One region of the Parviterribacter kavangonensis genome, then DNA from elsewhere that is predicted to be linked to it. Evidence: riboswitches for the same ligand, from Rfam matches in the RefSeq annotation. Region 1 holds a riboswitch; each other region holds the start of a gene.

Region 1 (3,259 bases):
ACGAGGCGGAGGTTCGACTCGACCATCTTCTGCTTCGCGTCGAGGTCGCCGCGCTCGATGCGCTTCGCGAGGTCGACCTCCTCCTGCGCGGTGAGGAGCCGGACCTTGCCGATGTCCTTCAGGAAGAGCTGAAGGGAGTCGGTGGTCATGTCCGGGCGGAAGATGTCCTGCGCCTTGGACTTGCGCCGGGCGCCGCGCTTGTCGGGCGCGCGCTCGACGGCGTTCGCCGCGGTGGTCGCCGGGTCGATCTCCTCGACCAGCTCGATCTCGGACGCCTCGATGAAGCTGTGGAGCTCCTCGACGTCGGACTCGTCGACGTCGAGCTCGGCAAGGGCCTGACTCACGTCCGCGAACGTGAGCACGCCGAGCTCCTGGCCACGCGCCAGGAGGTTCTTGACCTCTTCGAGTTCCTGGAGATCTGCGACTGACATGAAGTTCCGTTTCCGCCGGGCTCGTCACCCGTGCTCGTGGAGTTCCTCCGAGGAGCCTTTCCGCGCCTACTGCAGGGTAACGCTGCAGCTGCCCGAAACTGGCTGCCTCAGTCTGGAAGGTACGAAGATCGAAGTCAACAAGCGTGTCGGTGTCGAGGCGCTTCTGTTGAACGTCTGACACGATGATCGGCCGATGGCCGACGACACTCAGCGCGAGGTTCTCTCCAACCTCCCCCGCGCGCGCCGTACGAGGCGCAGCGCGAAGCGGGGAGACAGCCCCACGGCGAGCAGCCGCGGCGCGGACGGTAGCGCGTCCGCGGCCGCTGGTGCGGACGCCGACGCAACGTCCGCTGCGGCGGACGCGGTCGCCTCCGCGGCGAGCGTGACGAAGACCCCCAAGAAGCCGGCGAAGAAGGCGCCCTCCGCGCGCGCGACGCGCGCGTCTTCGGCGAAGAGGCCGGCGGCGAAGGCGTCCGCCGCGAAGAAGCCCGCGGCGTCGTCGGCGAAGGCTCCTTCCACCGCCGCGAAGCCCAAGCCCGCAGCGTCTTCGGCGAAGAAGCCGGCGGCCTCGTCGGCGAAGTCGTCGAGCGCCGCGTCTTCCGCGAAGAAGGCTCCGGCGCGGAAGGCGGCGGCGAAGGCTCCCGCGCGCAAGAAGGCGACGGCCGAGGTGAAGGCGCTTGCTTCGGCGAAGGCCGAGGCGGCGGGTCCGCCGACGCCGATCTCGTCGGCGAAGTCGTCGCGCGCCGCGCGCGCGAAGGCGCAGGCCTCGAAGCCCGAGCAGGCGCCGCCCGCCGGCTGGGCGACCGAGCAGGACGCCGGCGGCGCGCCGAGCGGCATCGAGATCGTCACGACGGGCGTGAAGGCGGTTGGCGAGCTGGGTCAGCTCGGCGCCGCGGTCGCGGGCCAGGCCGTCAAGGGCCTGCTCTCGCGCCTGCCGAAGCCCTAGCGGAACCACAGCGGGAGCGACGCGCGCACGTCGCTCCCGCGCTAAGGTCTCCGCCAGCCGAGTCCCGTCCGTCTCCGGACGGCGGGAGCGGGGGAACCACTGCGGACCGCGAGGTCCGCCGGGGCGAATGGATCCGACTCGGGTCCTAGCGCACTGCGCGAGCCCGTCAGCTCACCCCGTAGGCGACCAGCTCATGCTTCACCGCCTACGCGACATCGCGCCGCTTGCCGCCGTGCTCCTGCTCGGCGTCGCCTCGCCTGCCCTCGCGCAGGAGGCGTCCACTGGCGGTGCCGAGGCGACGATCGACCGGCCGCACCTCGACGTGCGCCCCGGCGCGATGCTCGATCGCACGATGACGATCAGGGGCCGCACCACCTCGGAGGACGCCGGCCGCGCGGTGCACATCCAGCTGCGGACGTTCGACGGAACGTGGTCCGACATCGCCGAGACGCTCGTCGCGCAGGACGGCACGTTCCGGACGACGTGGAAGACCGCCGTCCCCGGCCGGCTCACGCTGCGCGCGCAGGTCGACCGGCCCGACGCCAACGCCTCCGCCGCGTCCGCTCCGCTCGTCGCGACGACCACCATCTTCAGGTCCGCGGTCGCGAGCTGGTACGGCCCCGGCTTCTTCGGCCGCAAGACGGCCTGCGGCACCCGGCTGACGACCAGGACCGTCGGCGTCGCGCACAAGACGCTTCCGTGCGGGACGCTCGTCGACGTCTACTACAAGGGCAAGGTCGCCACGGTCCCCGTCATCGACCGCGGCCCGTTCCACCCCGGCCGCGACTGGGACCTCACGCAGGCGGCCGCGCAGCTCATCGGCGTCACCGGCACCGGCCGCATCGGCGTCCTCGCGCCGCCCTCGGCGCTCCGCGCCCGCAAGAGCCGCTGAGCCGTCGCCGCGCGCTCAGCGCGCGGGATCGACGCGCACGCCGGCGGCCTGCGCGGCGTAGAGGCTCTCCTCCGCGCGCGCTTCCAGGACGACCGCCTCGGCGCCGTCGGACGGGCACGTCGCGAGACCGACGCAGAGCTGCAGCGGCGCGCCGCGATGCTCGGAGACGGACTCGACGTGCGCGGCGACCCGGTGCGCGAGCGACCGCGCCTCCGCCCCGTCGGTGTCGGGCGCCGTGAGCCAGTAGCGGCCGATCCGTTCGCGGACGAGCGCGTCCGCGGGCCGCAGCTCCGCGAGCGCGGCGCTCTCCGCCGCCTCGAGCGCCGCCGCCGCCGACCCGTCCGTGTCCGCGCGCAGCAGCCGGTCGGCGTCGAGCACCTCGAGGCACAGCACCGCGAACGGCACCCCGTCCTGCTTGTGCCGCGCGAGACGCCGCTCGATCGCCGCAGTCCACGGCGCGACCCGGCGCCCGAAGGAGCTCGCGTCGTGAAGCCGCGCGACCGCGGGCGCCGAAGCCGCGTCCTCCGGCGGGAGGAGATCCGAGGGGCCGGCCGGAGAGAGATCGTCGGGGGGCGTCGCCGGCGTGGCGAGGTCCTCGGGTGGGGCGTCGGCGGAGAGGTCTTCGCGCGCGCTCGCGCTGAGGTCCTCCCGCTCCCCGGCGTCTTCGCGCGGGGAGAAGTCTTGGGCGTCGGGCGGGGCGGTGTCGTGGCGGCGGAGGACCGCGGCGAGGGGGCCTCGGTCTCCGGGGCGGAGGCGGTCGGTGGGGTCTCCGGTGGCGAGGGACGCGGTGGTGAGGAGCGCGATGATCGCGGCGAGGCGGTCGGCGAGCTCGGCGACCTCGGCGGGCGACGGGCGGTCGAGGGCGGCGGTGAGCTCGGCCCAGGCGACCGCGCGCAGCGCCTCGAGCGACGTCACCGCCGTCAGGCCGTCGTGCGCGCCCGCAAGCGCGGCGCTGCCGGCGGCGAGCGGCGCGAGGGAGCCGCCCGGTGC
Region 2 (3,259 bases), on a different contig from region 1:
CGGCTTGGGGCTCTCGCCCGAGCCGAGCTCCGCGCGCATCTTCGACAGCTCGTCGTCGACCGCGCTGGCGCTCGTGAGCTCGCGCAGCTGCTTGTCGATGTCGTCCTCGCCCGAGCCGAGCGCGGTGAGGTCCTCGAACGTCCCGGCCGCCTCCAGCTCCTCGACCGCCGACGCGCGGGCGCGCATCTGCTCGGTCTTGTCCATCGCGCGCTGCATCGCGAGGCCCACGTCGGCCATCTGCTCGCCCACGCCGGTCGCGGCCTCGGAGATCTGCACCTGGGCCTCGGCGGCGGAGTACTGCGCCTTGATGACCTCCTTCTTGGTGCGGAAGGCCTCGATCTTCGCGCGCAGCTTCGCCTCGTTCTCGACGAGCCGTTGCTGCTGGTCCTCGAGCTCGCCGACCTGCTGGTCGAGCGACTGCAGCTCGGTCTGCGCGAGCTGCTTGCGCTCGAGCGCCGCGCGCGCGAGCTCCTCGTTCCCGGCGGCGAGCGCCTGGCGCGCCTGGGTGTCGAGCTTGACGACCTGCTGCTCGAGCTTGCCGCTCTGCATCTGCAGGCGCTTCTTGGACGTCACCACGTCGGCGATGCCCTTCTTGACGTTCTGCAGCAGCTCGAGCTGCTTCTCGTACGAGTAGTCGAGGGTCTCCTGCGGGTCCTCGGCGCGATCGAGGAGCTTGGAGACCTTCGCCTTGACGATGGTGGAGAACCGTCCGCTCATCCCGGGCATGCGGGCACCGTACCAGCGCGCGGGCGCTGGCTTCCGGCGGGTTCCTGCGGGTGGTCTAGAAGCCTTCGGGGTGGCGCGCGCGGAAGCCGCGCGTCGAGCGCAGCGTCGGGCGCCAGCGGGGGCCCTTGCCGCCGCGCGGGTCGCCCGCGGCGCTCGTGTCGAGCCGCAGCCCGGCGATGACGACGAACGCGTGACCGGGGTTCGTGTAGATGGTGATCCACTCGCCCGGGCCGGCCTCTCCCCAGCGCATGAACGAGCCGGAGTCGAGCGGCGACTTCAGCAGCTCGGCGCCGATGAGCGCGTAGGAGACCGTGCCGGAGCAGTCGTAGCCGAAGTCCTCGACCTTGGCGTGGCCGCCACCGTACTTGTAGGGCTTGCCGATGAGGCGGTTCGCCGACGCGATCGCCTCGCGCACCTCGGCCGGCGCGCCGGCGGGAGCGACCGCGAGGCCGTCCTTGCCGATGATCGCCTTCGCGCCGTTCCACGTGGCGCGCTGCGCCTTGACCGGATCCTTGTACGTCGCGCCACCGGTGCTGGCAGCCGACGCTGCGGCGGGGGCAAGCCCCAGCAGCACGGCACAGCTCACGATGGACGCAGCAACGCGGGAACCCCGCAAAACCAACACCTCTCTCGTCGGCCTGCGGGGTTAGCTGACGGGCTGGCGCTGAGAAAGCCTGCGCCTCGCGTCACTCTGGACGCGACTCGCCCCAAACAACGTGGGTCCCCCGCTCCCTGGCCTGTTGCCAGGGATTCGGCATCGGTGCGGCACCGTACCCGATCTGCACGAGAACATGCGCCGCGGTTGTCCTCCGTTACATCGGTTTGCGCCTGTGCACCTTGAGCGCGACGGCCGCCAGAAGCGCCGCGAGCAGCGTTGCGGCGCCCATCCGCAGGCCGAGGGGAAGAGGCGGCGCGCCGCTGCCGCACGCGCGTGCGGACGCGTGGAACCCGGCCGGATCCGCCCATGCCGTCGGGGGATCGCGGTCCTGGAAGGCGGGGCCGCGCGGGCTCGACGCTTCCGCCGGGTTCCACCAGCGCGCCTTGGCGCGTCCCCATCTGCCCGGCCAGCGCACCCACGGCCCGAGTTGGCGCACCAACGGCATGACCACGCGTCCATCTCCGCGCGCCTCGTCGTCGGGATCTGGCCACGGGCGGCCGTGCTCGCCCGGGGTCGGATACGAGGCGTGGGAGCCGTTCGCCACGTAGATCCGGCCCCGCCACGGGCACGCCTCGGCCCACTTGTGCTGCGAGAACGTCGCCACGGCGGGCCCGCGGCCGGTGCCCACCTGCACGAGCTCCCAGTCGCCCTCGTGCCGCCCGGTCCGCAGGATCCCGCGGTCCTGCGGGTTGTCCGCGTAGAGGAGCCAGAACTGCGTCCACGTCCGCCCGTCGGTGCCTCGGACGACGCGGCGGTAGACGACGTCGGGAAGGGGGTCGACGCGCGGGCGCAGCGCGATGCGGTCGCCGGCGACGCGGGCGGTGAGCGCCTCGACCGCCGTCGCGCGGTCGCCCTCGCGGGCGTCGTAGAAGAGGGTGGGCGCCGGGACCGCGCCACCGCGCGTCTGCGCCGCGACGGCTCTCGGCATCTCGATCGGGGGCGGTTCGGAAGCGACGATGGGTGGGAAGCCTGCCGAGTACGTTGTCCCGCGTGCGCCGGCCACTGCTCCTGCTCGCCCTCGTCGCGCTCCTCGCCGGCTGCGGCAAGAAGGACGACGACGCGGGCGACGCCAACCCGATCACGCCGAAGGCGAGCGTCAAGGGCGAGGAGAAGGAGGCCGCGCAGGACCTCGGCTTCCCGGCGTTCGCCACGAAGAACACGACGCGGGTCGGCTCGGCGGACCCGGTCGCGACGGCCGCCGCCGTCGCGCGCGCCGTGTACCCCGGCACCGAGTCGAAGACCCGCCCGCAGGCGGTCGTCCTGGTCGACGGGGACAACTGGCAGGGCGGCGTGGCGGCCGCGGCGCTGATGGCGCAGCCGATCGGCGCGCCGGTGCTGCTCACCGACGGCACCGACCTCCCGGCCGCCACGAAGGATGCTCTGGACGCGCTCGCGCCGACGGGCTCGCGCGCGGCGGGCGGCGCGCAGGTCGTCCGCATCGGCGACGTCGCGCAGCCGGAGGGCCTGAAGTCCAGCGACGTGAAGGGCGGCAACGGGATCGCGCAGGCGGCGGCGATCGACGCATTCCTCTCGGCCGCGCGCGGGCGCACGAGCGACGCGGTCGTCGTCACCGGTACCGACCGGCCCGACCTCGCGGTGCCCGCCGCGGGCTACGCGGCGAAGTCCGGCGACCCGGTCCTCTTCACCGAGCGCGACAGCCTCCCGCCCGCGACGCGCCAGGCGCTCGGCCGCCACCAGCAGCCGAAGATCTACGTGCTCGGCGACGAGAAGATCGTGTCGGCGAGCGTCGAGAAGCAGTTGCGGCGGCTCGGAACGGTCAAGCGGATCGACGGGACGGGCGGCGACGCCACCGCCAACTCGATCGCGTTCGCGCGCTACCTCGACGGAGCGTTCGGCTGGGGCGTCATCGACCCC
Region 3 (3,259 bases), on a different contig from region 1:
GCGGACCTTGATCGCGATGTTCCGGCCGGCGACCTCCTTCCTGCGCAGGCCGGCGCAGAGCTCCTCGGCGAGCCGGCGCAGCGTCGCCTCGAGCTCGCCGTGGTCGGCGACGTCCTCGGGGAACGTCGTCTCGTTCGACCGCGACTTCGCGGCGCCGACCGCCTGCACGGGCGAGTCGTCGTGGAACCACGCGCGGCTCGACAGGTAGCGGCCCATCCGCTGCCCGAAGCGGGCGACGAGCGGATCCTCCCCCGCGCGCTGCAGGTCGCCGATCGTGTGGAACCCGGCCTCGGCGAGGCGCTCCGCGGTCTTCGGGCCGACGCCCTGCAGGATCCGCGTCGAGGCGCCGGCGAAGCGCTCGCACGCCTGCTCGCGCGAGAGGGCGGCGAACGCGCGCGGCTTGAACGTCGAGCTGACGGTCTTCGCGACGAGCCGCGACGGCCCGACGCCGACCGACATCGTCATGCCGGTCGTCTCGTGGAGGTCGGCGACGAGCTCGCGCAGCACGCGCATCGGCTTCTCGAACCCGGTGACGTCGAGGTAGGCCTCGTCGATGCCGACCTGCTGGATGCGGTCGACGCGCGAGCGGACGAGGTCCCAGACCTCCTTGCTCTTGGCGCGGTACGCCGTGAAGTCCGGCGGCAGGAACACCGCCTGCGGGCACAGCGAGCGCGCCCGGGCGGCGGGCATGGCCGAGTCGATCCCGAACTTCCGCGCCTCGTAGGACGCGGTCGTCACGACCGACCGCGGGCCGGTGCCCGCGACGACGAGCGGCTTGCCCGCGAGCTCCGGCCGCCGCAGCAGCTCGACCGACGCGTAGAAGGCGTCGATGTCGCAGTGGGCGACGACGCGGCGCTCGGCGGACACGGCCCGAACAGTAGTTCGGGCCGAGGACGGCTAGTGGCTGACCCAGACGGTCCCGGTCGAGCCGAACCCGAGGCGGTTCTTGGTCGCCTGGGTGAGGTCGAACTCGCGCGCGCCGACGTACGGGCCGCGGTCGATCACGCGGGCCTGGACGGTGCGCGAGCCCTTGCGCAGCACGAGCTTCGTGCCGCACGGGAGGTTCTTGTGCGCGACGCCGATCGTGCCGGAGCTGAGCGTGCCGCCGCAGGCGAGCTTGTTGCCGTAGAGGCCCGGGCCGTACCAGGACGCGAGCGCGGGACGGAAGACGCTCAGGCGACCGATGCGGCGCTTGGCCGGCTGCGTGCGGGCGTCGCCGCCGAAGCGGACGCGGACGGGCGCGGTCGACGCGGTGCGGAACGCACGGCGCAGCACGAACCGGCCCGAGCGCGACGTTCGCGCACGGTCGATGGTGACCCAGCGTCGATGACCACGGCGCTGCAGCGTCACGATGCGGCCGGCGGCGCCGGGGCGCAGGACGCCGGCGACGACGGCGCTGCGGCCGGTGCGGACGTTCAGGCGATGACGGGTGATCTGGAAGGTGCTGTTCGCGCGCGGTGCGGCGGCGGCAGCAGCGGTCGGCGCCGTCTGCGCGGGCGCGGGCTCCTGGCCGGCGGCGGCGGTGGCGCCAAGGGCGATGAACGTTCCAAGCGTGCCGGCGCCCAGGGCGGCGCGGGCGCGCGTCAGTTGCGGCCTCACGGTCGTGCGTACCTCCTGCGTCGCACCTCCGGACGGGCGGGTGCGACACGTCTGTCTTTGGCTGCCTACGAGGTGAGCTGTCGGGCTCGCGACCGTCTTGAGCGGCCGCTACGCCGGGAGCACCCGGCGATTCGCCCCGGCCGTCGCGCTCTCTTCGAACACGCCGGCAGTGGGTCCCCCGCCCGGCACGATCAGGTCGTGCCGGTTCGGCTTCGTTACGAACTTACGTTCGGACTGTACGTCGGTCCATTGAACTGCATGTGCGGTACGTCACACACCGTGCGCCGCAGTTGCGGCAAGGAGCTGCCCGACGAGCGCGCCATACGTCGCCTGGGACAGGCGTGGCGGGCCGCTCGCGATGACGTCGAACGTCCCGTCGATCAGCTCGAGGATGGCGCGCGCGACGTCGTTCCCATCCAACCGTTCGCACGCGAGCGCCGCGAGCGACAGCGGCTCGGTCGGGTCGCCGCCGCGGAACGCCATGTGGCACGCGGTGCAGAGGTAGCTCGCGGTCCGCTCCCACCCGAGGTCGCGGCCGCCGAGCTTCGCGATGCCCGGAGCAGGCCCGAGGTCCGGCGCCGGCTCGCCCTCGAGGATGAGCTCGAGCGTCCCGCCGGCGATGCCGGCGAGCGCGTCGCCCTCGAGGCCGAGCGCGGTCGCACAGCGCAGGAACGCGTAGCCGGCGAAGAGCGCGCTGCCGTACGGCGCGTCGCTCGCGTAGACGATGCGGCCGGGCGGGACCGTCGCGTACAGCTGCAGCAGGTCGCCCGCCTGCCACCACGAGGTGTCGAAGAGGACGTTGTCGAGCTCGGCCGCCGGCGGCCCGATCCAGCCGATGTCGCTGATGCCGGCGTGGGCGAGGATGAACCGCGCCCCCGGGTACGTGCGGGCCAGCTCGATGATCGTCTCCCCCAGCCGCGGGATGCCGCGGCCGGCGTGGAAGAGCACGGTCGCGCGGGCCTCGTGCGCCAGCTTCACGACCTCTTCGACGATGGGGTGCGGCAGGCCGAAGTGGTCCGAGCGCGGGTGGAGCTTGAAGCCCTCCGCGCCGTTCTCCAGGCAGCGCCGCGCCTCGTCGACGGCGCCGGGGAGGTTCGGGTTCACGCGCCCGAGCGCGCGCAGCCTGCCGTCCGACTCGGCGACCGCCTTGAAGACGATGTCGTTCGCCTCGCCGTAGCCGTCGGGCTCGTGCAGCGGGAACACGAGCGCCCCGTGATGGCCGCCGCGGTCGAGGCTCGCGAGGATGTCCGGCGGGTCGGCCTCGAGCCCGTCCGGGTCGTTGTGGCCGATGTGCGTGTGAGCGTCCCACCACTGCACGCCGGACGGCAGCGCCGCGAGTGCGCGGTCGTAGAACGGGCGGACCGTCTCGTCCCAGGGTGCAGTCGGCGCGGGCACCCGCGGGACCGTAGCGGCCCGCCGCCTACCCCCTTCGTTCGGAAGGGCGCCGGGGAGTTCTCCGGCGGCGAGACCGTCAGGAAGTCCCGTGGACGCTGATTGACGTGGCTAGCCCTGCGGAGAAGCGCCCGGTGAGTGACCTCGCCGAGCGCTCGGGAGTGCGAGCACCCCGATTTAGAGAGCCGCACGAGGAGGTCTCTTCGGCACGGGTGATCTTGCGTTTCCCGCTCCCGCGCGCCGTGCTAATCCACCGAGATCACCGTCG

Evidence for each region. Region 1 has a riboswitch for cyclic di-AMP ahead of AC1UE4_RS18640 (septal ring lytic transglycosylase RlpA family protein). Riboswitches for the same ligand answer to the same signal wherever they lie in the genome.
Region 2: it holds a riboswitch for cyclic di-AMP, as region 1 does, so the genes downstream of both, AC1UE4_RS10850 (DEAD/DEAH box helicase family protein) here and AC1UE4_RS18640 (septal ring lytic transglycosylase RlpA family protein) in region 1, are expected to answer to the same signal.
Region 3: it holds a riboswitch for cyclic di-AMP, as region 1 does, so the genes downstream of both, AC1UE4_RS04625 (septal ring lytic transglycosylase RlpA family protein) here and AC1UE4_RS18640 (septal ring lytic transglycosylase RlpA family protein) in region 1, are expected to answer to the same signal.

The regions. Positions count from the first base shown of each region.
Region 1 is NZ_JBXPJA010000002.1:583,397-586,655, reverse strand. Features, by position in the region: gene AC1UE4_RS18650 (sigma-70 family RNA polymerase sigma factor) at 1-431, opposite strand, end outside; gene AC1UE4_RS18645 (hypothetical protein) at 814-1,377, shown strand; cyclic di-AMP (ydaO/yuaA leader) riboswitch at 1,423-1,578, shown strand; gene AC1UE4_RS18640 (septal ring lytic transglycosylase RlpA family protein) at 1,571-2,269, shown strand; gene AC1UE4_RS18635 (nucleotidyl cyclase domain-containing protein) at 2,285-3,259, opposite strand, start outside.
Region 2 is NZ_JBXPJA010000001.1:2,111,560-2,114,818, forward strand. Features, by position in the region: gene AC1UE4_RS10845 (PspA/IM30 family protein) at 1-726, opposite strand, end outside; gene AC1UE4_RS10850 (DEAD/DEAH box helicase family protein) at 782-1,312, opposite strand; cyclic di-AMP (ydaO/yuaA leader) riboswitch at 1,347-1,493, opposite strand; gene AC1UE4_RS10855 (hypothetical protein) at 1,539-2,312, opposite strand; gene AC1UE4_RS10860 (cell wall-binding repeat-containing protein) at 2,375-3,259, shown strand, end outside.
Region 3 is NZ_JBXPJA010000001.1:913,374-916,632, reverse strand. Features, by position in the region: gene dinB (DNA polymerase IV) at 1-867, opposite strand, end outside; gene AC1UE4_RS04625 (septal ring lytic transglycosylase RlpA family protein) at 898-1,599, opposite strand; cyclic di-AMP (ydaO/yuaA leader) riboswitch at 1,646-1,821, opposite strand; gene AC1UE4_RS04620 (amidohydrolase family protein) at 1,870-2,994, opposite strand.